Regions from separate parts of the Arthrobacter sp. M71 S08 genome, predicted to be linked through region 1. Evidence: riboswitches for the same ligand, from Rfam matches in the RefSeq annotation. Region 1 holds a riboswitch; each other region holds the start of a gene.

Region 1 (9,601 bases):
GCAACCGGCGTCGAGGATGCGGGTATTTCGGGCAGCCAGTGCGTCGATACAGCGTGCTTCCCCGTGCAGGTCTGCGCCCTGCGCGGTCAGCTGCTCAAAATGCCGGATATAGGCCGCTGAGCGGTTGGGATCCTGACGCTTTCCTGCCTCCCAGAGCGATTCTGTTCCCACGCTCGAGAGTCTAGCCCGCGATTGCGGGGCCGCAGTGCATCATCTGCGGACCCCGGGCACGACCATCTGCAGGAACTCCCGGACATGTTTCAGTTCCTGCGTATTGATGCTGTGATACATCCCCGCGTAGAGAACCTTGGTCAGCTTCGAGTGGCCGTTGAGCCAGCCATGGGTGAACTCGATCCTGTCAGCCGGGATAACCGGGTCTTCCTGGTCGCGGCCCCAGAAGAACGGCACAGGATTGGCAGCGAGCTCGCTGTCGCGGAAGAACCCGTTGCCTTCCGCCGGAACCACAAAGCCTGAAAGCCCGATGACGGCAGCGTAGTCGGTTGGGCGGGCACGCAACATTGAGCTGGCCACAGCCATACCCATTGAGAAGCCGAGGAGGGTCACGCTCGAGTGCGGCTCCTTGATGGAGTCCACCCAGTCGATGACGTCCTGGACCGCCGAGGTGACCTTGTCGACGGAATAGGCGACGTCCTGCATCAGCGGGAACCAGGTGAAACCCGGCCCCTGCGCTACGGGTGCGCGGAGGGAAGCCACCGTGAATTCGTCCGGCAGGAATTCGAGGATGCCCATCAGGTCTTCCTCGTTGGCCATGTGACCGTGCAGCAGCACGAGCAGGGGTGTTCCCTCACGCTCGTCCTCGGGCTTCGACCAGACAACCACGGGGGCATTCCCAGGCGCAGTCCCAGGTTCAGCGGCAATTCCGGAAGCAGACACAGCAGAGCCGTCGGGCGAAGAGAGATCCGTCATTGCTCCATAGTGGCATGCTTGCGGGGAGCAGGAAGTAATTACGGGCATGTAGGGGCACGCATCGGGAAGGATGACACAGTGAACGATCTCCCGTCAGAACTGAATGACCAACCCCACCCCTGGAACCGCTACGTCGCCCTGGGCGACTCCTTCACCGAGGGCATCGGTGACCCCAACCCCGACAGCCATGGCGGCTACCGCGGCTGGGCCGACCGGGTGGCGGAGGAACTCAGCCGTGGGCATGAGAGCTTCGCCTACGCCAACCTCGCCGTACGGGGCCGGCTCCTGCAGGAGATCCTCGATACCCAGGTTGGTCCCGCCGTCGAACTCAAACCGGACCTGGTGACCCTCTCTGCCGGAGGCAACGACCTGATCCGTCCCGGCGGCGATCCGGACCGTCTGGCCGCGAAGCTCGACGGCGCGGTGGAGGTGCTTGCCGCAACCGGCGCCACGGTGGTCCTCTTCACCGGGCCGGATGCGCGGGACACCGTCCTTGGCAGCATTCGGGCCAAGACCGCGATCTACAACGAGAACATCCGCATCGTCGCCGCCAGGCATGACGCCGTCATCGCCGACATGTGGGCCCTGCGTCAACTGGTGAACCCCCAGATGTGGGATGAGGACAGGCTGCACTTCTCACCGCTCGGGCATCACACCATCGCCTTCATGGTCCTGGACACGCTCGCGGTCAGCCATCAGCTGCAGCCGCTGGAACCGAAGCCTTTGCCGCCGAAGAGCTGGCGGGTTGCGCGGAGCGAAGACCTGGTGTGGGCACGGGAGTACTTCGTGCCGTGGGTACTTCGCAGGATCCGTCACCGTTCCTCCGGCGACGGCATTACGGCCAAGCGGCCGGAACCTGCACCCATCTTCGGCCCGGGCATGCCTCCGGGGTCGGGAACCTGACGGTTCGGAAACGAGACAGGTGCCGGGCCGCGGTGAGTCGCGGCTACAACGCGCCGTCGTCGTCGTAGAACGCGGCCTCCAGCGCCGGTTCAAGCTGAGCTATCTCGGTGAGGAAGGCATCGTGCCCGATTGGTGAGGCGATGGTGTGCACGGCCACATTGCCGGGCAGGGCGGATGCCAGCTCGTGGGATTGTGAGGGCCAGTACAGTCGGTCGGAGGCAACCGCCGCAACGAAGAACTTCGCCGTTGCGTCGGCCAGCGCAGTGCCGAGACCGCCCCGGTCGCGGGCGACGTCGTGGCTCATCAGCGCTTCGGTGAGGATCAGGTAGCTGTTGGCATCAAACCGTCCGACCAGCTTGTCCGCCTGATGGTCCAGGTAGCTCTCCACCTGGTAGCGCCCGCGCCCCGAGGGCAGAGGTGACCCGAAAGGCTCCTCGAGGCCCTGGGCAGCGCGTCCGAACCGGTGGTCGAACTCGGCCTCCGAGCGGTACGTGATGTGCGCGATCCGCCGAGCCAGGCCCAACCCCAGCTCCGGGCCCGCGGACCCGTAGTAGTCGCCGCCGGCAAACCGCGGATCCAGCCTGATGGCCTGTACCTGCGCCTGTGCAAAGGCGATCTGCTCGGCCGTGCTTGCCGCTCCGCAGGAGATGACGGCGCAGCGCTGAACGCGTTGCGGGTAGGTCACCGCCCATTCAAGGGCCCGCGCACCTCCCATGGAGCCGCCGAGCACCGAGTGCCATGAGTCAATACCCAGGAGGTCCGCGAGCAGAGCCTCGGCGCGGACGGAATCACGGATGGTGACGAAGGGAAACCTCGAGCCCCACGGTCTGCCGTCGGGGTCGAGCGAAGCGGGTCCGGTGGACCCGTAGCAGCCGCCCAGCATATTGATGGACACGACGAAGTACCGGTCGGTGTCGATGGTCCTGCCGGGACCAACCAGGCCGTCCCACCAGCCGTCTTCTGTTGAGTCTCCCCTGGCGACGTGCGAACTGCCCGTGAGCGCATGCTCAACGAGCACTGCGTTGGAGGCATCCGCATTGAGCGTCCCCCACGTCTCGTACGCCAGAACGACGTCGGGCAGGTGGCCGCCGGTTTCCAGTGTGAAAGGGCCGATGGAGAGCCGCTGCACGACGACGCCGTCAGCAGACTCCGCCTCGTAGTGCGGTTCCGCTGTGGTGATCCCTGTCAAACCTGCCGCCTTTGTGAATCGCGCTTGCTCCTGCACACTGCGTGCAGGGCCTGGTCGTCACCCGGGGCACCCCACCGCGAGAGGAGGGTTGCCGGACAGTAAGCCGGGGCTGGTGGCGGGAAGGAACCCACCGCACTGTCACTCGTGACCTCGTACAAGAAAACCCGACCGGGGCGGGAAAGGGCAAGTATTGTGACTCGCAGTGAAATGGTCCGACGTTGGTAGGGCGATGCCCGGCGGCAGAGCTTGAGTGGGGCCGCTCTCGTCTATGGGCAACGGGCAGCCCCACCCAAGGGGGACACCCAATGGGCGTCCCTGCCAGGAAACTCCGGCGGTCTCGGAACCGGGTTCCCTGTCCGCACAACTATCCGTGGCTGACCTTGGGGTTTACTTGGGCACCTAGCCTCGATAGCTGTGACTTAGGCAACCCTTAGTCGAGGCGTCCATCACAAAGTGCCAAAATGGGGCCATGCGCCTGGATCATGTGTCTTATGCCTGCGAACCCGACGGCCTGACGGCCACTGCGGACCGGATTTCCGACGCCCTGGGCGTCGAATTTGTGAAGGGTGGAGTACACCCGCGGTTCGGTACCCGAAACATGATTTGCCCTCTGGCCAATGGCCAGTACCTGGAAGTCGTCGAGGTTCTCGACCATCCTGCATCGGACAAGGCTCCTTTCGGCCAGGCCGTGCGGGCCCGGTCCGAAGCCGGCGGCGGCTGGATGGGCTGGTGCGTTGCCGTTGACGACCTCGCACCTTTCGAAGAGCGCCTCGGCCGCAGCGCCGTACCCGGCAACCGCAAGTTCCCTGACGGCCAGGAGCTGACCTGGCAGCAGATCGGCATCAAGGGCCTGATCGCAGACCCGCAGGTTCCCTATATGATCCGCTGGGATGACGGCACGGAGTCCCTCCACCCGTCGCAGGCCCGGCCGGCGTCGGTACGCCTCAGTGCGCTGACCATCGCAGGGTCCGCCGAGCGTGTCACGGAATGGCTCGGCACCCCCGCCAACCATCCGCTGGACGACGTCGACGTGGAGTGGATCGCTCCCAACGGCACCCCGGGCATCATGTCGGTCACGTTCGAGACCCCGAAGGGCTCCGTCAGGATCTAGTTGGAGCCTCCCCCGCTCCGGGCTAGTTCCCGAGGCCGATCGCCGGGCCGAACAGCGCGAAACCGACAAAGCCCGCAATGTCGAGGAGCGCATGAGCCACCACCAGCGGCATGACCCGTCTGGTTCGGGTGTAGGCGTACCCGAAGATCAGGCCCATGATCACGTTGCCGATGAACGGCCCGATCCCTTGATACAGGTGGTAGCTCCCGCGCAGGAGCGCTGAGGTCACAATGATCGCGGTGACGGACCACCCCAGGTCCCTGAGCCGCTCGAACAGATAGCCCACCACGATCACTTCTTCCAGCACGGCATGGCGGATCGCCGAGAGCACGAGCACCGGCAGCGTCCACCAATAGGTGTCCAGCGCCGTCGGAATGATCGCCGTGGTCAGACCGAGCGCCCGCCCGGCGGCGTAGACCCCGAGGGTCCCAACGCCGATCACCGCTGCCAGCCCCACTCCCAGACCGAAATCGACCTTGGGCTTGCTGAACGTGAAGCCGATCCGGCGGAACGCCGATTTCCCGGGCTCGGTGAGCAGGAAGAGCACAAGCACCACGGGAACCAGCGCGAAGAAGATCCCCAGCAGCTGGTACGTGAGATCGAAGTACTGCCGTTCGTCGAGGGTCGGGTTGAGCCGCGTGGTCTGCGCGGACAGCGGCGCGCGGGTCAGCTTGTCAATCAGCTCAACCACCGCATAGACCCCCGCCTGCCCGAGGGACAGACCCAGGACAATCAAAATCTCGGCTTTGATCCTCTTACGGCCCGCGGTAGGCAACAACGACGACGGCTGGCTCGTTTCGGCTGTTGGCATGCCTTCATGGTGCCGTACGGTCCCCCGCCAGCCAAAGCCCTGAGCCCTTATGCTGCCCGGAAGCGAAAAACACGAGCCCCCTGCTCGCGCGTGAGTCAACGCACGCGCTCTCCGGCACGCCACACCGCGTGGGTCAACTGCATTCCGGGGCGGTACGCGAGGTGAGTTGCGGAGGGAGCATCCAGTAACTGCAGGTCCGCGCGGTGGCCTACTGCAAGCGAGCCCACCGCGGGCGAGCCGCCGCGGGCAAGTGAGCCGGCATCGTGCGGGGTTTGTTCCCGGTGGAGGGCGAGCGCACCTCCATAGGTGGCTGCGCGAACAGCCTCATGGATGGTGAGGCCCATCTGCAGCACGGCGGTAGCCACACAGAAGGCCATGGACGTGGTGTAGGACGTACCGGGGTTGCAGTTCGAGGCGAGCGCGATCGGGACCCCGGCATCCAGTAGCCGGCGGGCCGGCGCGAGCGGCTGCCGCGTGGACAGGTCGCAGGCGGGAAGGCACGTGGCCACGGTACCGCGGGCGCCGGAACCGTCCTTCCAATCCGACCACGAACCGGCGAGCGCATCGATGTCCGACGACGTCAGGTAGTTCACGTGGTCGACGCTGGCCGCCTGCTCGTCCACCGCGAGCTGCACGCCCTCCCCCGGTCCCAGCTGGTTGCCATGTACCCGCAGGCCAAGGCCGGCCTCCTTGCAGGCGCGGAGCACTTCCCTGCTTTGCTCGGGGGTGAAGGCACCGGTTTCGCAGAAGACATCGGCCCACTGTACGTATGGGCGGACGGCGCGCAGCATCGGCCCGGTGACGGTCCGCACGTAGTCATCCGCGGACCATCCCTGAGGGACGAGATGCGCCCCGAGGAAGGTGACCTCGTCGGCCGTTGCAGCCGCAATCCGCGCGCTGCGTGCTTCCTCCTCCACGTCGAGTCCATAGCCGGTCTTGGTTTCCAGGTAGGTGGTGCCTGAGGACGCTGCCTCGTCGGCGCGCCGGGCTACAAGAACGCCGAGCTCGTCATCTGATGCCAGACGGGTAGCCTCCACCGTGACGGAGATGCCGCCGGCGGCGTACGACTTCCCGGCCATCCGTGCTTCGAATTCGGCGGTGCGGTCACCTGCGAACACCAGGTGGGTGTGGCTGTCCACCCAGCCGGGCAGGCAGGCGCGGCCGCCGGCGTCGTAGTGCTCATCAGCGGCCGGCGCGTTCCGGGACGGGCCGATCCAGGTGATCCGCTCTCCCTCCAGGACGACGGCGGCATCCGTCAGCACGCGGTGTTCGGCGTCCTGCGTCATGAGTTCGCTGATGTTGGTGATCAGCGTTGAAGCGTCACCCGCGGTTTCCGTCATGCCTGCACCTTCCGTGCCGTTGCTGCCTCATCGAGCCGGACGACGGCGTCGACCAGCAAACGGGCCGGATCCCCCAGCCTTACGTGGTGCCCCTTGCGGGCGAGTAGTTTTCCACCGACGACGACGGCGGTAACATCCTGCGCAGTGGCCGTCAGTGGGAGCTGCGCCGGGTGGGAGCCGGCTGTGCGTGATGTTGCGGGGTCGACGGCCACCAGGTCGCAGACCTGGCCCGGGTTCAGCCCGGCCGCCGGGCGCCCCTGTGCCCTGGATCCACTGGTCGAGGCCGCCCGCACCAGGTCGGCGGGTGAAAATCGTCCGCGCTGTCCGCTGGCCAACCGCTCGCCGTGTTCCAGTGCCCGCATTTCAAGCCAGGGGTCGACGACGGCGTGCTGGTCGGTGCCCAACGCCACCACCGCGCCTGCGTCCTGCAATTCGCGTGCCGGGCCGATGCCGTCGGCGAGGTCCGCTTCCGTGGTGGGACACATGGCCACGGTTACCCCTGCTTCCCCGAGGAGGCCGATGTCCTCCGGGGTCAGATGCGTGGCGTGAACCGCCGTCAGCCGGTCCGAGAGCAGTTGGTGCCGAGCCAGCAGGCCGGTAGGAGTGGTGCCGCCGGCGGCGAGGCAGTCGCGGTTTTCGGCGGGCTGCTCGGAAAGGTGGATGTGCAGCGGCACGTCCTGGGGAAGGTTCTGTGCGATGTGCCCGAGTGCACGTTCATCGACCGCTCGCACGGAGTGCAGGGCAGCTCCGACGGATACCTGGGAGGCATCGAAGCTCCCGGTGATCGCTTCGCGGAGGGAGTGCCATCGGGAGAGCCACGCCTCGGCACTGCCGTCGGTGAACCGGACCTGTTCGGGGAGGACCGGTGCGCCGAAGCCGGAGGAAAGGTAGCAGGTGTCCAGCAGGGTCAGCCGGATGCCGGCTTTGACCGCCCCGCGGGCCAGCGCGAACTCCATGGCGTGTGCACCGTTGCCGTGCGCGTTTGGGCTGTCCGACCGGTCATACGGCGTGCCGTCCGGCCGGTGGTGCAGGTAGTGGAACTCGGCGACGCTGGTCCAGCCGGCCGCCACCATCTCGGTGTAGACGGCGGTGGCCAATTCTTCGTACAGCTCCGGGGTAAGGGTGCCTGCCGCCTGGTACATTGCCTCGCGCCAGGTCCAGAACGTTCCGGTACCGGAGTGGGTCCGTCCGCGGAGAACCCGGTGGAACGCATGGGAGTGGGCGTTGGCCGCTGCCGGGAAGACGACGCCGTCGAGGCGCAGGTCCCCGGGTGCGCATTCACTCCCGGGAGTCACCCGGCGGACGATGCCGTCGTCGTCGATCTCGGCTCGGACACCGGCCGCAATGTCTCCCGGCTCCAGCCAGGCCTGCTCGCACCACACGGTTTTCACAGCAGCCGCTCCAGAACGTCGGCGAGGGCGACTGCACCGGAGTCGGCGTCGTCGGATTCGACGTGTTCCTCCGGCGAATGGCTGATGCCGGTGGGGTTGCGCACGTACAGCATGGCCGAGGGCACGTGCGCGGCGAGGATGCCGGCGTCGTGCCCGGCGCCGGTAGGCAGGCCGGGAGCGCCGGGGATCGCGAGCTGCAGTTGACGCTGGAGTTCGCCGTCAAAGGTGACGGTTCCGCTCACCGACTCCCGGGTCAGTGCCGCCCTGCACCCTTCGAACGCCGCAGCTTTCTGGGCCTGGCCGTGAATGGTTTCCACGAGCGCGGCGGTGGTGGCGTCGTCCGGGTGCCGGACGTCTATCCAGAGGTCCACCCGGGAGGCGATCACGTTGGTGCCGCCGGGGATCGGCTGCATCCGGCCCACTGTGGCGCGTGCCTCGGGGGTAGCCGCGGCGGTCTTCCGGATCGCGAGGATGATCTGAGCCGCCGCCACCATGGGGTCGGCTCGGTCCTCCATGAGGGTGGTGCCGGCGTGGTTGCCCTGCCCCGTGATCGTCAGCTTCCACCGCCCGTGGCCGATGATCGACGTGCCGACGGCTATGGGGAAGTCGAGGTCGATCAGTCCGCGGCCCTGCTCGACGTGAAGCTCCACGAAGTCACCGATCCGGCGAAGCGCCTCCTCGTCCCTGCCGAGGTGCGCAGGGTCCAGCCCGTTGGCGCGAGCGGCTTCGGCGAACGTGACGCCGTCGGGATCCCTGAGGTTCCGTGCGGTGTCCGCGTCGATGCTTCCGGTCAGCAGCCGCGAGCCCAGACAGGCCACACCGAAACGTGAACCTTCCTCTTCGGGGAACACTGCGACGGCGAGCGCCCGTTGAGGCTGGACACCCCGCTCTTTCAGGAGGTCGACGGCGGCGAGAGCGGAAGCGACACCGAGCGGCCCGTCGAAGGCGCCGCCGCCGGGGACGGAATCCAGGTGGCTGCCGGTGACGAGCGCGCCGTCGCGGGTGGAACTGTTGTGCGTACCGGGAATGTCCCACCACGCCCAGAGGACGCCATTGCGGTCGGTCTCGAGGTCGAGGCCGCGGCGGGCCGCCTCCTGCTGGAACCAGGACCTCAGGTCGAGCTCCGCGGTAGAGAAGACAGGGCGGGAATAGCCGCCGCGGACGGCATCACGTCCGACGTCCTCGATCGATCCAAGCAGGCTGCTTACGCTCTCCAAAAGGTTTTTCCCTTCCCGTGTTCGGACGTTACTCGTGGGGTCCCCTGTTACCCCTATCAAGATTGGGCGAGCAGGCCTAGACTCGCCACACACTGCTATCGACGATCAATGGAGGAGCTCATCGTGAGCGGACGTGTTGTACATTTTGAGATCCCTTTCGACGATGGTGATCGCGCCCGGACGTTCTACAGCGAAACGTTCGGCTGGACCACGTCGCAGATGCCCGAGTTCGACTACACTGCCGCGGTCTCCGGACCGACCACCGAGCAGGGAATGCCCGAAGTGCCCGGCTTTATCAACGGTGGCATGTTCAAGCGTGACGGTGGTCCGTTGTCCGGCCCTATCATCACGATCGAGGTCGAGAGCATTACAGACACCCTGAGGAAGATCGAGTCGCTTGGCGGCTCCGCTGTCGGAGAGAAGCTGGCCGTGGGAGGTATGGGGTTCGCAGCGTACTTCCGCGATCCCGAGGGCAACGTTATGGGACTCTGGCAGAACGCCTAGCCCCCGGCCCGCGGGTCCGGTGTCAGCTCTCCATGGGGATGCGGACGCCACGCTCACGGGCCACCTCCTGCGCGCGCTCGTAGCCTGCGTCGACGTGGCGAATCACGCCGGTTCCCGGATCGTTGGTCAGGAGCCGCTCAAGCTTCTCTGCGGCGAGCGCCGTTCCGTCTGCAACTGAGACCTGCCCGGCGTGGATGGAGCGCCCGAT
Region 2 (9,601 bases), on a different contig from region 1:
TCCCGCTGAATCGTCCCACCACGGCACTCTCCGGCGGCCAGAAGCAGCGGCTGGCCCTGGCAGCGGTCCTCGCGATGCAGCCGGGGCTGCTGCTCCTCGACGAACCGACCGCCAACCTTGACCCCGCCGGGGTGCTCGAGGTGAGGGACGCCGTCGTCCGCGTGCTCGACCGGACTTCAGCCACGCTCGTGGTGGTGGAGCACCGGGTTGAGGTGTGGGCCGACGTGGTGGACCGCGTCGTGGTGCTCGACTCCGACGGCGGTATCCTCGCCGACGGCGAGCCGGACGCAGCGCTCCGGCACGAGGCTACGCGGGCGAGGCTCATCGAAGCCGGTGTCTGGGTGCCGGGCTACCGGCCGGAAACGCCCGCCGTCGAAATATCCGCCGGGTCTGACCTGCTGCAGGCGGACGGGCTGGCCGTCGCACGGTCAAAGCGCGGACGGGCAGTGCTCGACGACGTCGACCTCACCCTTCGGAAGGGGGAGGCGGTCAGTGTGCTCGGACCGAACGGGGCTGGAAAGTCGACGCTCGCGCTCACCCTCGCCGGACTGCTCAGGCCCCGCGGCGGGACGCTCACCGCCCTTGAACCGCTCGCCCGCGGTGCCGGGACCAAGCCGAGCGAGTGGAAGTCCGCCGAACTGGTGAGCCGGATCGGTACGGTCTTTCAGGAGCCCGAGCACCAGTTCCTGACCAACACGGTGCTCGAGGAGCTGGAGTTCGGCCCACGCCGGGTTGCCCGCTCCAACGAATCAGAGATCCGACGCCGTATCGATCCCATCGCGGAGCGGTTGCGCCTCACCGGGCTGCTGAAGGCGAATCCCTACACTCTCTCCGGAGGTGAGAAACGGCGCCTGTCCGTTGCGACAATGCTCGCCACCAACCCGGACATCCTGATCCTGGACGAACCGACGTTCGGCCAGGATGCCAATACCTGGGCCGAGCTGGTTGCCCTGCTCGCCGAACTCATTCAGGGAGGCACCTGCGTGGTCTCGGTGACCCATGACCGTGAGTACACGGCTGCGTTGGGGAGCCGGGTGGTGGCCGTGGACGGAACCTCCGCGACGCTGGAGGTGGTGGCGTGAGCGCCGACGTCCTGTATCCCGAGATCACCGGCCGGGTGCTCCCGAGGGCGAACCCGCTCTCGAAGCTCTTCGCCGCGGTGGTGATCACCGTGGTGGTGATGCTGAGCGTGGACTGGGTGAGTGCCGGCGTCGTTCTCGCCAGTGAACTGCTGCTGCTGCCGTTGCTGGGAATCAGCGTGCGCAGGCTTTTGCTGCGGACGTGGCCGTTTGTTGTCGCAGCGATCGTCGCCGCGTATGGCACCGCGTTGCTCGCCGAGAAGACGGGACGGGTTCTCTTCGAGCTGGGGCCCGTGCTATTCACGCAGGATTCGGTCAACGCCGGAATGGCCATTGGACTGCGCGGGCTCGCGATCGCCCTTCCCGGGCTTTTCCTCCTCGCCAGCACAGACCCGACGGACCTCGCTGACGCGCTCGCCCAGCGGCTGAAGGCACCGCACCGGTTTGTGCTGGGAGCGCTCGCGGGAATGCGGCTGGTCGGGCTCCTGTTCGAGGAATGGCGGACGCTCGGTCTCGCCCGGCATGCGCGCGGCGTGAGCCATGAGGGCAATCCGGCCGCGCGTTTAGGGAACTTCCTCGGGCAGGCGTTCGGGCTCATGGTTCAGGCCATCCGGAGGGCCACCAGGTTGGCGGTGGCCATGGAGGCGCGAGGTTTCGGCGCAGGTCCGCGCACGTGGGCGCGGGAGAGCACATTCAGCAGTGTCGACGTCGTCGTTGTCCTGGTGGGCCTGCTGATAGCAGGACTCGCAGTCACCGCGGCAGTACTTGCGGGGACCTGGAACTTCATTCTCGGCTAGCCTGCCCTGTTCGTAACGCGCTTCGGAGGTGCATCATGAAGAGAGCGTTGCGGGAGGCAGCAGGTTTTTCCCAATGTTGCACCGCATGAATTGTTGGTACTGCGGTGTGATGTCTAGCGATGTCGAGTGTGGGGAACGAACATGGCCGATGGACAGCCGGACTGGCTCAACGTCATCAGGGACAACCACCTGCGCCCGTTGCGGCGGTTCGTCGGCCGCCTGACCCCGGACGCCTTCCTGGCTGACGAGGTGGTCCAGCTGACCCTGCTGCGGGCCTGGGAGCATCCGGTCATGCGCGGACACAGCGAGCTTGAAATCCGCGCCTGGCTCTTTGTGGTTGCCCGGAACATCCTCGTTGACTCGTTCCGCAGCGGCTTCCGCCGCCACGAGTTCGACGTGGACGAGGTTCCGGAAACTCCTTCCGACGACGAGGTGGAGCAGCTTCTCACCTCCTGGTTGCTGACGGATGCGCTCAATGAACTCTCGCCGCAGCACCGTGACGTGGTGCTGCACTTCTACTTCCGCGGCGAGACGGTGGCTGAGATTTCACGGGCCCTCTCCATACCGGTGGGGACCGTGAAATCCCGTCTTCACTACGCGCTGCGCTCCCTGAAGACAGCGCTGCTTGCCCAGGATGTGGTCTCGGGAGGTTAGGCCTGTCCCACCGTCACTGGATCATCGTGCCGTCGGGAGCGATGACGTACCAGACCTCGTTCACACCCTGGCCTTTGGTGTCGCCTGGGGCCTCGTCCTCGGCGAAGTAGTAAATCGGCATGCCGTTGATCGTGACCTGCATGTCGCCGTCGGGCGTTTCGATGGTGCCCACTTCTCCTGTGACGCCTTCCACCTCGGGCGACTCGCTGTCGCTGAGCACCGGCGGCCATGCCTCCAGGCAGCCACCCTCACAGGCGCTGACTCCGGAACCCGGCTCGTCGTTGGTGAAGACGTAGACCACCATGCCCTCGGCGTCGACGACCACTTCGCCCAGGTCGGTTTCCGCTACCCCGAGCGGCGTTCCGACTGTTCCTCCGCCGGCAGCATCACCGGTCGGTTCTTCTGTGGCTTCGCCGGTCATCCCGTCGGTGGCGCCATCCGTTGCCTCCACGGTGGGCTCCACCTCGGCGGGGTCCTCGGTAGGCGGTGCTTCCGCGGCGGTTTCTTCACCGGCGGGAATGTTCTCGCTTTCAGTGTCTGCGCCGCCACAGCCGGTCAGCGCCAGCAGGCAGATGGCGATGGCGGCGAACAGGACGCGCATTGCTTTACTCATGGTCATTCCTCCCGTGATCACCCCCTGGACGCCGGGGGTGGAAGTGGCCACTCGACCCCTCTACCGGGAAGACGCTGGAGCTACCCCGAATGGTTCAATGTGCGGCCGAACTCACAGGTGAATCACAGCTTCAGCCTGAGGCGAGGGCCTTGCCGAGATCCGTCTGGAGGTCACTTACGTCCTCAAGGCCCACCGAGAGCCGGATAACGCCGTCCGACAGCCCGATGGCCGCGCGTCCTTCAGGTCCCATGGCACGGTGCGTCGTGGTGGCAGGGTGGGTGATCAGTGTCTTGGAATCGCCCAGGTTGTTGGAGATGTCAATGATGTCCAGCGCATCGAGCAGCGCGAACGCCCGCTCCTTCGCCCGGCCCTCGGGGGCGTCCAGTTCGAAGGTCACCACGGTGCCGCCGGACGTCATCTGGGCAGCGGCAAGATCGAACTGCGGGTGCGATTCGAGCAGGGGATAGCGCACCCAGGTCACTGCCGGTTGGGCTTCCAGCCAGCGGGCGAGGGTCAGCGCCGAGGATGAGGAGTGGTTGACCCGCAGGGATAGCGTCTCCAGCCCCTTCAGGAGGGTCCAGGCGTTGAAGGAGGACAGCGCCGGACCGGTGTGCCGCATGAGGGTCTTCACCGGACCCTCGATGAATTCCCTGCGGCCGAGAATTGCGCCACCCAGGACCCTGCCCTGGCCGTCCATGTGCTTGGTTCCGGAATAGACGACGATGTCGGCGCCCAGTTCCGTGCACCGCTGCAGCAGCGGCGTGGCGAAGACATTGTCGACGACGACCTGCGCACCGGCGGCGTGGCTGAGTTCCACGACCGCCCTGATGTCGACGATTTCCTGCATCGGGTTCGAAGGCGACTCGAAGAACACCGCGGTGGTAGGGACGCTCAGCGCTTCTTCCCACTGGTTGAGGTCCCAGCCGTCCACGAAGACCGTCTCCACGCCCCAGCGGGGCAGGATTTCGTTCAGGATGACGAAGCAGGAGCCGAACAGGCTGCGGGAGGCGACTACGCGGTCACCGGCAGCCAGGAGCGCTCCGAGCGCCGTGAAGACGGCGGACATGCCGCTGGCGGTTGCGAAGCATGCTTCTGCACCTTCAAGAAGGCGCAGGCGTTCCTGGAACATGGCGACCGTGGGGTTGCCGTACCGGGAGTAGACAAAGCGGTCGACATCGCCGGTGAACGCGGCCTCCGCCGCAGCGGCGGAGGAATACACGAATCCTGAGTTCAGGAAGAGGGCCTCGGAGGTTTCCTCGAAATTGGACCGTGCCAGCCCACCGCGCACGGCGAGGGTGTCGGGCGACCAGGCGGCGGTGTCGTCGTCCGGACGTTGGATCCGTGGGTATCCGCCGTTGCCGGCGATCGGCTCCCGACCGGCTGCCGGAGAGAACGACGACGGCGGCGTGGACTCACTCACCGGCGTCGCCCTGGCCGTTCGCCGGGCTGGCAGCACCGGGTTCGGCAGTGACGGATTCAGGGGTGCCGGATTCAGCATGCGTGGTGGTGGCAAGGCCGCTTGAGCGCCAGCCGCCGTTCGCCTCGAAACCGTGCAGCACGTTGTAGGCGGTGTGCCCGGCAGCAGTTGCGCTCTGCGCCGCGGCAACCGAGCGGACACCCGAGCGGCAGAGGAACAGTAGCTCCCTGCCCTTGAGGCCGTTCAGCTGGTTGAGGAAGGAGACATTGCGGGTGCCGTCGGAGCGGTTCCACTCCAGAAAGAGGGGGGCGGTGCCGGCGTCGGTGAGATCGGGGACGCCAACGCTTTGCCACTCCTCAATTGTGCGGACATCCACAAGGACGGCGCCCTTGCTGACGCGTTCCACCGCTTCGCGTGGCGTGATGTCGCCGGCATAGCCGTTGCCTGGCTGCTGATGGGGGGTGTAATGCTGTGACACTGTGTCTCCTCACGCTGTGCACGCTGGTGATCGTGGATCCTGATCGGGGTGCCGAGTAGTCACCTGAGGCACCCCGCCGTGAAAGAGGGTTGCCGGCCAGCAAGTCAGGGCTTGGCGCTGGCGCTCGTTACTCCGGATTGAACGTAGCACCGGCGGCGCCCGGTCTGCCACGCTGGGCCGTAACGTGCAGTAACGCCTGTGCTCGCGCTAAATGCTCCCGCTTCAGGACACGGACTCCACGAGGGCTCCGAGTTCGGCGGTCAGTTCCGGAGATACAGTGACCGGCTTCCCGTCGATCGACTCGACTTCGGCGAGGAGGCGGACGCTCGAAATGAGCCAGACGCCGTCGGAATTGAACAGGTCCTCCGGCACGAGGGGACCGTATCCGAGTTCCCAGCCCGAATTCCGGGCGGTCTCGAACAAGGCCCCCTGAGACGTTCCGGGCAGGATCCCGCTCTCCAGTTGCGGGGTGATGAGGTGCTTGACGCCGTCGATCACCCGGGCGATCAGGACCGTCGACGTCGGGCCTTCGAGCACCTTGCCATCGGAGGAGGTGAAGATGACGTCGTTGGCGCCGTGGGAGCGGGCGTAGCGGAGTGCGGCCATGTTCACCGCGTAGGAGAGAGTTTTGGCGCCCATCAGCAGCCACGGCGCGCGCTGCGCGACGGCGCTGTCATAACCGCGGTCCAGGAGGAGGATCGAGAGGCGCTGTCCGCGCAGCCCCTTGGGTAGTGGTGAGACCAGCACCCAGGCCGTCGCCCCGGCGCCTTCCACCCCGCGGGTGGCGACGAGTTTGACCACCAGTTCGCCGTCGTCGTCGGCTTCCTTCAGCGCAGTGGTGACGGCGCGTTCCCACGCGTCCGACGGCGGGACCTCCAGTTCGAGCGCCTCGGCAGAGGTCGCCAGCCGGGCGAGATGTGCCTGAAGCTTACGTGGCGCGCCCTTGACCGCCAGCATGGTCTCGAAGATGCCGTCGCCGCGGGTGATCCCGGTGTCAGTGACTTTGAGCTGCGGTTGCGTCGCGTCCGCGATGCGGCCGTCGGGGGAGGAGGGGTCCAGGAACACCAGAACAGTCATGGGCACCAGCCTAGCGACCGGGGGCCCCGGGGCGGGCGAAGCTCGCGAATCCGGATTGCTCTCCTCGTTCAGGCCACGCTGGGCCCAGTCCCGGTGGCCTGTTCAATGCTTCCACAGAAGGATGAGGTGACGGAAGGCCGCGCAGCCAGCAGTGCGGACTATTGGGGGAAGGACGAGCCCAGCGCGGACAGCACCCCGAACGCTTTCGTCCGCACTTCCTCCCACTCTTCGGCCGGGTCGGAATCGGCCGTGATCGCGCCGCCCACACCGAGCGTAAGGCGGGTGGCGTCGTCGTCGTTCTCCATCACGAGCGTACGGATGACGACGGCGAGGTCCGCCGCCCCATCGAGGGAAAAGTACCCGGCGGCACCGGAATAGACGCCGCGCGGCCCGCCTTCGAGCCGGTCAAGGATGGCCATGGTGCTGATTTTGGGTGCGCCGGTCATGGAACCGGCAGGGAACGCGGCGGCGACTGCTTCGGCGCGGGAGGACCCGGGCCGAAGCTGAGCGTCGATGGTGCTGACCATCTGGTGCACCGTTGCATACGTTTCGATGTCGCACAGGCGGCTCACCGTCACGGTGCCGGGGATCGCCAGGTGGGAGAGGTCGTTGCGCAGCAGGTCCACAATCATGATGTTTTCCGCACGGTCCTTGACGCTGGTGCGCAGGTCGGCCTGCAGGGCGGCGTCCTCGTCAGGGTCGGCGGAGCGGCGCCGCGTGCCCTTGATCGGTTCGGCCCGCATCCCGCCGGAGGAGTCGAGCCGGAGGAAGCGCTCCGGCGAGGTGCTGGCGACAGCAAGGCCGGGGAACGCGAAGTAGTGCGCAAACGGCGTGGGGTTGACGCGGCGAAGCCCGAGGTACGCCTCGAACGCCCGAACCGGGCCCTCTGCATGAGCGGTCAGGGCGGTTGTCAGGCACACCTCGTAGGAGTTGCCGTCGGTGATCTCCGCCTTGGCCGCGCGGATCTTTTCCAGGTACTGCTCGCGTGTATCCCGCACGGAGAACCGGGGAGCCGCCGGCGGCATTGCCGGAGCCGGAGCGGTTCCGCCCGACAGCACGACGGCGCGTGCCCGTTCCAGCCAGGCATCCGCGTCCGCGTCAGTGTCGCGGGAGCCGTCACGTAGGGTCAGGAGGTGGGTGCGCCGGTCATGGTGATCGAGGACGACGGCGCGGCCCGCGAAGAGCAGCGAGGCATCGGGGACCGTGCCGGGCATGTCGGTGTGCGGTGTTGTGGAACCGCCGGTCTCCCGCTTCAGTTCGTAGCCGAGGTAACCGAGCCATCCGAGGGCGAACGGGCCGGGGTAGTTGTCGGGGACCCGGACGGCCCGTCTGCCCCACACGCCGTCGAGCCAGCGGAAGAACGGCCCGGGGACGCGCGCGGTGACCGGACCGCCGGTGACCAGGGTGGTGCCGTCGGTGTGCTGGGCGAGCTGCCCGAACCGGCCACCGTCGTCCGCCAGTATCGAGAAACGGCTGCGGCCCTGTGGGTCCTCGGTGGTGGAGCTGTCCAACCAGGCGGCGGACCTAGCCGCCCCGTAGAGCGCGCCGAACACCGCTGCGGCCTCGGGGATCGTATCGAGGGTTTCGACCTGCAGGGTGAGGCCGCGGCGAGCCGCCCGTTCCATCGACATCAGGAACTCGCACTGGGGCAACCCGCTCAGGGCGCGGCGAAGCTGATCCGGAACGGCGTTTCCGCGGTGACCCTGCACCAGCAGATCGGCGTGGGGTGCGGGATGGTCGTCCGCGAGCCAGCGTTCCTCCTGGTCCGACCAGCGCTGCCAGAACGGAGTGTACGTGTCGCCGTCGCGCGTCAGCGCGCTAGTGCGTCGGAGGTCCTCGTCAGCGTCGATCCAGACGACGACGTCGAGGAACTCACGCGCGGCTTCGCACGCCGCACCCACCCCCTCAACCACGACAATGTCCGCCGGTTGCGTGAGGCGGGTGTCGCCGTCGTCGTTCGCGGTCCAGTCCCAGGCCGTCCAGCGGGCGGCCACCCCGGACGCGAGCGGGGTGAGAACTGTGCGGACGTATCGCTCCATGCCGTCGGCAAGGCCGTCCCAGCCGGGGTAGATGTCCTCAAGGTGGAACAGGCTCACGGTGTGGTGTTCCCGCAGCAGTGTTGTGAGTTCCACAGCCAGCGTGGTTTTGCCTGCTCCCGACCGGCCGTCGACGGCAATGATGAGCGGAACGACGGCGTTCACTGGCTTGTGTGCCATGACTTAGGAGAATGCCAATAGTGCGCCCACGGCGACGAACAGCGTGCCGAAGATGCGGTTGAGCAGGCGCTGTCCGCGCGGTCCGCTGGTGAACCGGCTGAAGGAGCGGGCCGCGGCGGCGAAGAAGAGCCACATCACCAGAACATCGATGACGACGACGGTGCCTGCCAGGGCACCGTACTGGCCCAGAAGCTCCTGCTCCGGTCGGATGAACTGCGGCACGAACGCCAGGAAGAACACGATTGCCTTGGGGTTGAGCAGGTTCACCCAGAGCCCCCGCCGGAACATTGACGCCGCGCCCTCGGCGTAGAGCGTGGCGGCCTCCTCGGCGGGAATCGGAGGTTCTATGAACTTCCGGATGCCGAGGTACACCAGGTAGGCGGCACCTGCATAGCGGATGATGTTGAACGCCAGCGGCGACCCGGCCACCAGCAGCCCGACCCCTGCCGCCACCACGGCAATATGCACGAGCAGGGCCACCTGCTGGCCGAGGATGCCCCACATGGAACGCCGGAACCCGACCGTGAGGGAGTTGCTCATGGTATTCACGGCACCGGCTCCCGGAGTGAAGCTGATGAGCGTCTGGGCGCCGACCAGCGCCAGCCAAATCGAGAGGGTCACTGAATAATCTTAGGGGCGTCCGCCGCAACCTCCTGCCCCTGCGCCTGCCACCAGCTCACAGTCGCTGCCGCGCCGGCCCGAAGAGGAGTAGGCCGGAGTTCAAGGAGTGCCTCGCTGCGCGCTGAGTCCATCACGAACGGGTTCTCGAACTGATACAGCATCTCCGCAAGCTCCCGCATGTCGCTCGAGACTCTTCCGAGTGAGCGGACCATCCAGCCCGGAATCGGGCGGACCCGTGGCTCCGGCCCGCCGGCGGCGCGCGCGAACTCCTGGGCGATCCCGCGTTGTGTCGGCGCGGGAGCTGTCGGTGCGTGCAGTACGGAGTTCCAGACATGCTCGCGCCGCGCCGCCGCGATCATGGCTGCCGCGAGGTCGGGAACGTAGGTGAAGGAGTGAGGTACGTCCGCGTTCCCCAACGGCCGGATGGTCTTCCCGGCCAACACCCGTGGGACCACGCGCTCGCCGGCATGGGAGGTGCGAACCAGGGGTCCATAGAAGTCCGATGAGACCACGCTGACCGTCGCCGTGGCCGAGGCTTCCCGTTGCTGCAGCAATCTGGCGCGCACTCCACGTTTGCCGGCGGACGCCGTCCGGAAAGAGTCTTCGGTCATGACCTCACCCGGCTGATCGTACGAATACAGGCTTTCCG
Region 3 (9,601 bases), on a different contig from region 1:
CTCGCTAGTAACCGTTGCCGCGATCTCTGCGTCGTTGGCCATCGGGAAGTTCGGAGCACCCAGCGCAGTTTTGAGACGATCGTTGACCTGCTCGTTCAGGAACTGCTTGGTGGCTTTGGTGACGAGGCCGGTGAACTGATCACGCACCTTCTGAGTGAATGGACCGTCGTAGACCTTGGACGTCAGGAATATGATCCAGTCGTCGTTCGGCTCCTTGAACTCTGTGGCGATGGCTCTCTTGATGGCACCGATGTACTTCAGTTCGCCCGCGGCGCTGATGATGGAATCAAGATCGAACTCGTCCTTTGAAAGCTTCATCAGCTCGGGGATGAGGGTCTCATCGACGTCGTTCAGGTCGAGCACCAGGAAGGGCTTGGCATCCATCCTGTTCGGCGCGTCGAGGTCTGTGAAGAACTGATACACCTCGCCGTTGGTGAGGATGGCGATGCGGGCGTTCGTCACGGCAAAATACCGGAAGAGCTGCGACGCATGCTCTATTCGCAGGGGTTCTTTGGACTTCTTGCACTCAATAAGAATCTGTACTGTGCCGCCATGCATGATGGCGTAGTCGATCTTCTCGCCCTTTTTTACGCCGACGTCGGCAACGAACTCAGGCACAACCTCAAGCGGATTGAACACGTCATATCCGAGAATCGTCGAGATGAACGGCATAACAAAAGCGTTCTTAGTCGCTTCTTCTGTTTCGATTTGACCCTTCTGGTGGCGCACCTTTGCGGCAAGCGCGGTCAATCGTTCTGCGAACTCCATTGTTTCCCCCTAGAAGTAGTTGCTCCTCACAGTAGCTAAGAGCCACTTCGCTTGTGACCGGGAACACGGTTCGGCTGGGCCCTGTTACCGGAGAGTTACCCCGCCCCGACCATTCCCCGTAGCGTGTCCGCATTCCGCACGGCGTTTCCGCCGCCGTCGTTATTGAAGTACACATAGACGTCCCGGCCGGCCCCGTGCCACTCCAGAATCCGGTTCGCCCACCAGCGCAGATCCTCGTCCGAGTACGAGCCCGCATACAGGTACCCGTGGTCCGGCCCGTGCAGCCGCGCGTACACGAACGGCGCCGTTGCCCTCAGGACGCACGGCAGTCCGGCTCCACTCATCACGCAATACGCAGCCCCGTGCCGCTCGAGCAGCGCGTAGACGGCGTCGTCGTCCCAGCTCGGGTGACGGAACTCGACTGCCACACGGATCCACCACGGCACGCGGGACAGGAAGTAGTCCAGGCGGGCGTCGTCCCGCGCCATAGCCGGTGGGAGCTGAACGAGCAGCACGGCGCGGCGGTCGCCGAGCTCATGCCAGCAGCGGGCGATCCGCTCGATCCAGACCTCCGGCGCGTACAGCTTCTTTCCGTGCGTCAGCCCACGTGGCGCTTTGACTGACAGAGCGAATCGGTGGGGAAGACGACGTCGCCAACCGGCGAACGTTGTGTCGCGCGGCCATCGGTAGAAACTGGCGTTCAGCTCGACCGTGTCGAACCGCGCCTTGTAGTGGTCCAGCCGCTTCACCGACGGCGTACCGTGCGGGTAGCAGACGCCGTTCCAATGGTCATAACTCCACCCGGAGGTGCCAATGCGGATCTCACTCACCTCAGACACACTACCGACGTCTCCGCGCAGGCGTTTAGGCTTTTGAACGCTCGATGCAGGGCACTATTGCACCTTTTCAACGTAGCCTTGAATCAACGTAGCGGGCCGGCCGATACGCACGAAAGGGAAACCTCGTTATCCCTGCTCTTTCCAAACACAATGCCCTTAGCGGGCAACAATCGGGAGATCACCATGCGCAAAAACGTCTTGATGGCTGCGGCGGCCACCGCATTTTCAGCTTCACTGGTCCTGGCGGCACCGGCCTCCGCAGCTGTCACCTTCGATCCGGCCACCGGCACTGGTTTCGTCGGTAAGGGGGATGTACAGACTGCCTTTGTCTGGAACAACCAGCAGTTACAAAAGAACGCTTCCGGTGTCACCTTCTCCTATGAGTCGGAGGACACGTACGACGGCGTATGTGAGTGGGTTACAGGCGAGGGCAAGAAGGGCGAGAAAACCCACACCGTCTCCCACAAGGTGAGCACGGGCGTTGCAAGCTCCGTCGCCTATGATCTCCGGGTGAAGAACCAAATCACCGGCTTCAATCTCACCGGCTTGGGCAGTTCAACTTCCTCGGGCTCCGTTCCAGAGGTTGGCGGACCCTGCATGGGCAACGAAGGCCATGGTGGAACGTGGTCATCGGTCGTTCAGACAGGTTCCTCCGGCGGCCTCTACATCGGCTATCAAGGGGCTTCCGTACTGCTTCCTTAGCAGAGCGCGGTTTGGAGGGTGCGTGATCTTCGATGACGGATCGCGCACCCTTTGCTTACTGCTCGCTCAATATACGGAAGGCGCTCTGCCGGTCCTTCACCCGGAGCTTCCGCAGGACCGTTGACACATGCACCCGCACCGTCGTCGGAGAAACAAAGAGCTTCTTGGCGACGTCCTCGGTGCACAGTCCAGTGGCAAGAAGCTCCATGACCTCCCACTCGCGCGGGCTCAGTCTCGCCACGGCCGCCGGCTTCCAGCTCAAAGCCCTTCGGGCGGGTGCTTTGAACTCCTGCAGGATGCGGGTCACGAGTGCAGGGGACATCGCCGCTTCGCCGGAGAGGACCCCGCGTAGGACATCGGTCAGAGTCGCCGGGTCCGTGGTCTTGAGCAGATATCCGGACGCTCCTGCCCGCAAGGAATCGAAGAGATCCTCATCGTCCGCTGACTGGCTCAGCATGACGACCGCGGTTTCCGGCAGCGTCCTGCTGATCTGCTGGGCGGCCGAGATCCCGTTGCCGGGCATGTGGATGTCAAGCAAGGCCACGTCGGGGCGGTGCTCCAGTGCCAGCTCAACCGCCTCCCCGGCAGTGGCACCCTCCCCGCAAACCTGCCAGCCGCCCGTTTGGAGCGCCTCGCGGACCTTAGCCCGGATCCTGGCATGGTCATCGGCCATCACTACCCGTAAACGCTGCTGCTCTACCATGTCACCGTAACCACACTTCCTTCTCCCCGCCGGGACGTGATGTCAACGAACCCAGGCAGGGTTCGAGCCCTTTCCCGCATGCTGATCAACCCGTAGCCGGCATTGGCGCCCGTCGCACCGTCAACATCGAAACCCACGCCGTCGTCTTCAACAACCAGTTGCCGCCGGTCACGGTCCCTGCCCAACCGCAGGCTTACCTGCTCAGCGTGGCCGTGGCGCACTGCGTTTGCCACTGCCTCGCGGGTGATCCGCAGTAAGGTGTGCTGCTCCTCCGAATTTGCGTCGATGGAATCATCGACCTCGATGTCCAAATGCACGCGGTACCTTTGCGCCAGCTCTCGCGTTGTCCGGCGCAAAACGAAATCCAGCGACTCGTCCCCGCCATGGCCGAGGGCGTGGACGGCGGCACGGGCTTCGTCCAGAGCTCGATCGCAGGTAGCGAGGATCCGGGTCCGCGCCGGCGAATCGGACGGCAGGGAGTAACCTTCCATCCGGAGCAGAGCGAGCTCCTGGATGACACCATCATGCAGTTCGCGGGAGAGCCGCCTCCGGTCCTCCAGCATGGCAACCCGGGAAGACGCGTCCCAATATTGTTTGATCTCCCGGCTGGCGCCGATCAGCAACAAGACGTAGAAGCCGGTCCGCAGCAGGTCGCCGGTATAGAACCAATCCGTGTATAGCGAGGGAAACAGCGCGTAGTTGACGCGGGCGCACGCTGCAACGGCGCAAGCCGGGCCAAGCCAGTGCAGCAAGGGGTCGTCGCGGTTAGCCGCACGCCTCGTGAAGGCGACGGATGCCAGGAAAAAGCACAGAGCCGCCGCGGCTTGGGCTGCCAGAAACAGAAAGTGGACGGCAAACAGCGAAGGCTGCGTCGTTGCGTCCATGGAGCGGTCCAAGGCAGCGGGCAGGTGGCCCCTTACCGCCCACAGGGCCGCAGACCCCAAAATGACAAGACCTATTGGAATCGTCACCGTCCGCAGCCCCGAACGTGACGGTGACTCCCGGTTCGGGCTTACCAGGGCCGCGGTCGCGATGAGCGCTGCACCGATAGACCGGAGCGCAAGCGGAAGCCACACATCGAGGCTCCCCTCGCGGTCCCCTGTCAAGGAGGCCGTCAGCCACGACATGCCCGTTCCGGCGGCAGCCAGAAGCACGAGGCCTTGGGCGAGGAGCAAGTCCTGAAGCCTTCTCCGCCGCTTGAACCGGCCGGCAAGCAGGTATGCCACCAGCAAAGCCACGCACGCGTCCACAGAGTCCAGCACTAAGTGCACGGCAGGACTGCGGTAGCCAAACAGCACGTGGGGACTCCACACCACAAGGCCGGTAACGACGATCCCAACGGCCCACCCAGCCAGCGTCAGGCGAAGGGCGCGTCCCGGGCTTTCCCCACCAAGGCGTTCGTCACTCGACATCGGTCCCCCCACTCGGTCCGGGTGCATTGAGCCTCTCGGACTAGCCTCGATACCAGCTTCAGCGGTAGCGTCCGCCCACCATTCGTATCCTCCGCAGGTTGAAGGAACCTTGGGACCAACAGCACCCAACCGGGCATCCTCACGGATTGCCGCTGGTTGCCCGAGGGTCACCGGAAGATGTTGTATCCGCCCCAGCCTGAGCCGACGATGGTGCGCGTGCCCCACGCACCCCTGCTATAGGGGTAGTGGGCGAGCCTTCCGTCAGTCAGTCGGCTGATGACTCCCTGGCTTCCGCTGGTGAATGCCGCCACCGTGGTGATGCTGTCGACAGCGTTCCACCCGGTGCCTACCACGCGCCTGGGCTCGGTGAAGAAGGTGCCGGATCCCGTGGAGCGGTACAGCAGCAGATTGCCGTCGCTGCGCCTGGCGAGAAGGTCCTGCCTTCCGTCCTGGTCGAAGTCCACCATGGTGAGGTAGAGGCCGCCCCAGCTGGTTCCGATCTTGGTGCGCGGACTCAAGCCCTTTCCCGCGCCGTTGCCGTAGTACCAGAGAGTCCCTGCAGCGTCGTAGGCAACGATGCCCGGATACCGGTCGGCCGTGCGCCAGCTGCCGATTGTCAAGTGGTAGCTGCTCCATCCTGAACCGATGGCCTGGGCGGGCGCGAACCCTCCACCATGCTTCCCGGAGTAGAAACTCAGCCGGCCGTCCTTCCATTGCGCGATGATGTCGAAGACGCCGTCGCTGTTCCAGTCGGTCACGTACCCCTTCGACAGCCCGGACCAACCGGAACCGATCTTCTGCCGGGGCTGGAAGCCGCCCTGGCCTGTAGCCGGGTAATTCCACAGCACGCCGTCCGGCCCGGCCGCCACTATATCTGCGGCGCTGCCGATGCTCGGACGGAATGGAGCGGAAGCCGGTTGCTGCGAACCGATCTTGATCGTCGAGGCGACACTGGGCACGCCGTTGCCGTCCACGGCAAAGAGCAGGTAATTGCCCGGCACCAGCACGCCGGGATCCACCGGCAACGTTAGCGACGCTGTGTTGCCCGAAACCGCTGTCGCGGTCAGCGGAACCCGCCGTTGATCGGTGTTCACGGAGTGGGTCACCGTACCCATCCGCATCAGTGAGAACTCGGTGGTCGGCGCTCCAGTGGTCACCGCAATCGTGCTGCCGGGCGCGGCCGACGTCGGTGCGGATAAAATTTCCGGCCGGGTGCGCGGGCTGCCGTCTGCGTTCAGCAGGTAGGGCGGCGTGAAGATCTGTCCGTCCAAATTGTTTGTTGTGCAGTTGCCGCACAGTCCACCACCGCCGACAAAGACACGGCCATCCGGGAGCAGCAGGGCAACGCTGTGATAGGCGCGGGGGGTGGCCATCGAGGCGAGCGTGGTCCACAGTCCGGTCGCCGGGTTCCAGATTTCCGGAGCCCTCGGAGCAGGCCCGGCCTCACCACCGACCACCAACACTTGGCCATCGGGCAACGCGACTCCATTCGCGAACGTCCGGTTGACGGCCATGTTTGAGGTCCGGGCCGCGGTGACTCCGTTATTGATGTCGATCGTGTCCGCCCGCGCGGTGGCATTTATACCCGAGTAGGCAGGTGCTCCGCCCACGGTGAGAATCTTCCCGATGTCGTACATCACGGCGTTACCATTCATGGCGTCGGGGCTATCGGAGCGCAGACCCGCCGGGGTGATGCTGCCATTGCCTGTGGTGGAGATCCAGTTCATTTGGCGACTCGGCCCGGCGTGGAACACACGGCCGCCGGGGGCGGCAAACAACCAGGCATGATTGTCGGAACGGTATTCGCCCGCGGGATCAGCGGTCAGGATGCTGCCGGACAACACATTTGGCAGCCTTCGCCAGCCCCCGACGGCGGACCACACCTCGCCGTGCTTGTTGCCGACGCCGCCGGACCATGACCCGCCGATGGTAAACACCTCGCCGGTGGACGTGGTCACGTTGGACTGGTAACCGCGGGCGATCTGCATGGCTGGCCCCGCGGTCCAGCTGTTCGCCTCAGGGTTGTACAGCGAGGTCTTCGTGCTGTTACTGCCCCCGCTGACCATGATCCGCCCGTCCGGCAGCATCGACGTCCCGGGGCAGAACATGTCGTGACCGGTGTTGGACACCTGGGTCTGGCTCACCTCGCCGGTGGTGAGGTTCAGGATGGACGTCTGGGTATATCCCCTGGCCCCGCTGAACGTGGTGGGGGAGTAGGCGGACCAGGTCAGCAGTTTGTTGCCAGGCAGCAGCGCCGCCGCAGCCGGGACAAGCGGGAATTTGATCGTCGGGCCCCAGGATCCCTGCGACTCACTTGTCACAGCCTGAACCGTCAGGTTCGCGGTGGGTTCCTCGGACTCCGGGGCCGCATCCGAGACGACAGCCGGAGCCACCGGACCGTGCTCGTGTACTCCGGTCGCGCTCGAAGGCTCGGCCGAAGCCGTAGCCGACGCCCCGTATCCCGCGACCAGCAGGGAGACCATCACAACCGCAGATACAAGTCGAGACATCGGTGCGCCTCCGTCCGGATTCATCCCGCGCTTAGCAAAAGCTAACGCGGGCGCCATGGAGGAATCTTGGGACCGCTCACCTGGCTTCGCTCTCGACGGATACATCTTCGTCATCTTGGCGCCCACTACAGCTCGCCTGCCTACACTGTGCGTAGGTCATGAGCGCCAGCATTAAGCCCCGGCTTGCTGGCCGGCAACCCTCCATCCGCGGCGGGGTGCCCCGGGTGAGGACCTGGCTGTCCGGCGAAGGGCCGGATGGCAAGCGCGGCCCGTGGTGCTCCCAGCATGCCGGGCCAATAGTAGAGGAGCCTTGAATGTCCAACGGATGGTCCTTCGAAACACGCCAGATCCACGCCGGGCAGGAGCCTGACGCCACCACAGGTGCCCGGGCACTGCCCATCTACCAGACCACGTCCTTTGTATTCCCCAGCGCCGAAAGCGCCGCTAATCGCTTCGCGCTGGCCGAGCTGGCGCCCATCTACACGCGCATCGGCAATCCCACCCAGGACGCGGTGGAGCAGCGGATCGCGAGCCTGGAGGGCGGTTTGGCTGCCCTCCTGCTCAGCTCCGGGCAGGCGGCGGAAACCTTCGCGGTCCTGAATGTTGCCGAGGCTGGCGACCACATTGTCGCCAGCCCAAGCCTGTACGGCGGCACCTACAACCTGTTTGCCCACACGCTGAAGAAGTTCGGCATCTCCGTCACCTTCGTAGCGGACCCCGACAATCTCGACCAGTGGCGCGACGCCGTCCAGCCCAACACCAAGCTGTTCTTCGCCGAAGTTGTGTCGAATCCCCGTCAGGACGTCCTCGACATCGAGGGCGTTTCCCGCACTGCCCATGAGGCAGGAGTGCCGCTGATCGTGGACAACACACTGTCGACGCCGTACCTGATCCGCCCGCTCGAGTGGGGCGCGGACATCGTGGTCCACTCCGCGACCAAATACCTTGGCGGCCACGGCACAGCGATCGCCGGGGTAATCGTGGACTCCGGCAAGTTCGATTTCGGCAAGGACCCGGAGCGCTTCCCCGGCTTCAACACGCCGGACCCCACCTACAACGGGTTGGTCTACAGCCGTGACCTTGGGGAAGGCGGCGCCCTGGGTGCCAACCTGTCCTACATCATCAAGGCACGCGTTCAACTCCTGCGCGACCTGGGCTCAGCGGTGTCGCCCTTCAACGCCTTCCTGATCTCCCAGGGACTGGAGACGTTGAGCTTGCGGATGGAACGCCACGTCGCCAACGCGGGGGAAGTTGCCCGCTGGCTGGAGGCACGGGACGACGTCGAATCCGTCGCCTACGCCGGGCTTCCGTCAAGCCCGTGGTACGAGCGCGGTCGTCACTACGGACCCAAGGGGACCGGTGCCATTGTTTCCTTCAACCTGGCCGGCGGAGCCGAGGCCGGCAAGCGGTTTGTAGACGCGCTCGAGCTGCATTCACACGTCGCGAACATCGGAGACGTCCGGTCCCTGGTCATCCACCCGGCATCCACCACGCACAGCCAGCTCTCCCCGGAACAGCAGGTTGTCGCTGGTGTCGCGCCTGGTTTGGTCCGGCTCTCGGTGGGACTTGAGCATATTGACGACATTCTGGCGGATCTCGAGACCGGCTTCCGTGCGGCGAAGGGTGCAGCCAGCGCCGAGTAGTGAAAATTAGCGGCCGGTCAGGAGTCTTAGTCCCTGACCGGCCGCGGATTCGGCGCCTGTTACCGCGCTAAGCTGAAAGGCCTGCCACCACCGCGGACTGCTCGTTGTGCGTAAGGTAGCTGCGCTGAATGCTGATCTGGTCAGCGACATACTTGGCGTCATGCCACACGCCCCAGATGAAGCTCGATCCGCGGCGTGACTGCCAGGGTAGCCCAAGGAAGTAGATGCCGGGCTCAGTGGAAACCCCGCGCTGCTGCCGCGGACGGTCCTTCTCGTCGAATGCATCGACCTCCAGCCAGCTGTAGTCAACGGCGAAGCCCGTTGCCCAGATGATTGTGGTGACGCCGGCATCTGCAAGATCCAGTTCGAGGAGGGGATTGGATACGCTCTCCGGATCCGGTCGCAACTCGCGTGCCTCCGGCTCCTCGGGAAGATCAAGGCCGTTGCGCTCGACGTAGGCATCAGCCTCGTCCAGTAGCGCAAGGTAGTGCGCATCACCGTTAGCGATGTTGTCCCGAAGATCCTCGGCGAAGCGCAGGGTTCCCTTGTCGAAAGAGACGGTCCGGCCCGTCAGCTTGATGCCGTCGTCGGCGAGAGTGCGGAAATCGACGGTGTGGCCGCCGTCGGCCCCGCTCACCGCGATCGTCACATGCTCCGCGCCCTGTGGAGGAGCGGAAGCTTCCCACTTGTTGAGCACTCCGAGCCACCAGCAGAAGTCCCGTCCGCGGTAGCTTCGCGGGGGCCGGTCATGGGGACCCACTGACAGGTACACCTGGCGGCCTGACCGCTGGATCTCGGAGGCAATCTGGACGCCGGATGATCCGGCTCCCACCACAAGCACTGCACCTTCGGGCAGCTGGTCCGGGTTGCGGTACTTGCTCGAGTGCATCTGGGTCAAACCAGCGGTGTCGGGAACGACGGCGGGAATCACCGGACGCTGGAACGGCCCGGTAGCAGCCACCACGTAGCGTGCGGTGAAGTCTCCCGCCGACGTCGTCACCTTGAAACCGGGTGCGCCGACGTT

Evidence for each region. A riboswitch is a leader RNA that binds a small molecule or an ion and turns the genes downstream of it on or off. The one in region 1 is predicted to bind S-adenosylmethionine.
Region 2: another riboswitch for S-adenosylmethionine. It lies ahead of AC5RTB_RS04785 (rhodanese-like domain-containing protein); the one in region 1 lies ahead of metX (homoserine O-acetyltransferase MetX).
Region 3: another riboswitch for S-adenosylmethionine. It lies ahead of AC5RTB_RS04120 (bifunctional o-acetylhomoserine/o-acetylserine sulfhydrylase); the one in region 1 lies ahead of metX (homoserine O-acetyltransferase MetX).

The regions. Positions count from the first base shown of each region.
Region 1 is NZ_JBNHEY010000001.1:672,545-682,145, reverse strand. It holds gene AC5RTB_RS03145 (class I SAM-dependent methyltransferase) at 1-171, opposite strand, end outside; gene AC5RTB_RS03140 (alpha/beta hydrolase) at 211-927, opposite strand; gene AC5RTB_RS03135 (SGNH/GDSL hydrolase family protein) at 1,006-1,830, shown strand; gene metX (homoserine O-acetyltransferase MetX) at 1,874-3,019, opposite strand; SAM riboswitch class IV at 3,035-3,169, opposite strand; gene AC5RTB_RS03125 (VOC family protein) at 3,489-4,130, shown strand; gene AC5RTB_RS03120 (CPBP family intramembrane glutamic endopeptidase) at 4,153-4,941, opposite strand; gene hutI (imidazolonepropionase) at 5,037-6,281, opposite strand; gene AC5RTB_RS03110 (formimidoylglutamate deiminase) at 6,278-7,672, opposite strand; gene AC5RTB_RS03105 (allantoate amidohydrolase) at 7,669-8,889, opposite strand; gene AC5RTB_RS03100 (VOC family protein) at 9,013-9,393, shown strand; gene hutU (urocanate hydratase) at 9,416-9,601, opposite strand, start outside.
Region 2 is NZ_JBNHEY010000002.1:187,959-197,559, forward strand. It holds gene AC5RTB_RS04760 (ABC transporter ATP-binding protein) at 1-1,082, shown strand, start outside; gene AC5RTB_RS04765 (energy-coupling factor transporter transmembrane component T family protein) at 1,079-1,876, shown strand; gene AC5RTB_RS04770 (sigma-70 family RNA polymerase sigma factor) at 2,018-2,530, shown strand; gene AC5RTB_RS04775 (COG4315 family predicted lipoprotein) at 2,544-3,194, opposite strand; gene AC5RTB_RS04780 (O-succinylhomoserine sulfhydrylase) at 3,274-4,482, opposite strand; gene AC5RTB_RS04785 (rhodanese-like domain-containing protein) at 4,556-5,038, opposite strand; SAM riboswitch class IV at 5,045-5,170, opposite strand; gene AC5RTB_RS04790 (aminodeoxychorismate lyase) at 5,261-6,115, opposite strand; gene pabB (aminodeoxychorismate synthase component I) at 6,274-8,331, opposite strand; gene AC5RTB_RS04800 (LysE family transporter) at 8,335-8,952, opposite strand; gene AC5RTB_RS04805 (NAD-dependent epimerase/dehydratase family protein) at 8,949-9,601, opposite strand, start outside.
Region 3 is NZ_JBNHEY010000002.1:42,933-52,533, forward strand. It holds gene AC5RTB_RS04090 (type I restriction endonuclease) at 1-768, opposite strand, end outside; gene AC5RTB_RS04095 (DUF72 domain-containing protein) at 864-1,598, opposite strand; gene AC5RTB_RS04100 (hypothetical protein) at 1,686-2,309, shown strand; gene AC5RTB_RS04105 (response regulator) at 2,365-3,012, opposite strand; gene AC5RTB_RS04110 (sensor histidine kinase) at 3,006-4,424, opposite strand; gene AC5RTB_RS04115 (galactose oxidase-like domain-containing protein) at 4,592-6,934, opposite strand; SAM riboswitch class IV at 7,089-7,205, shown strand; gene AC5RTB_RS04120 (bifunctional o-acetylhomoserine/o-acetylserine sulfhydrylase) at 7,249-8,577, shown strand; gene AC5RTB_RS04125 (flavin-containing monooxygenase) at 8,645-9,601, opposite strand, start outside.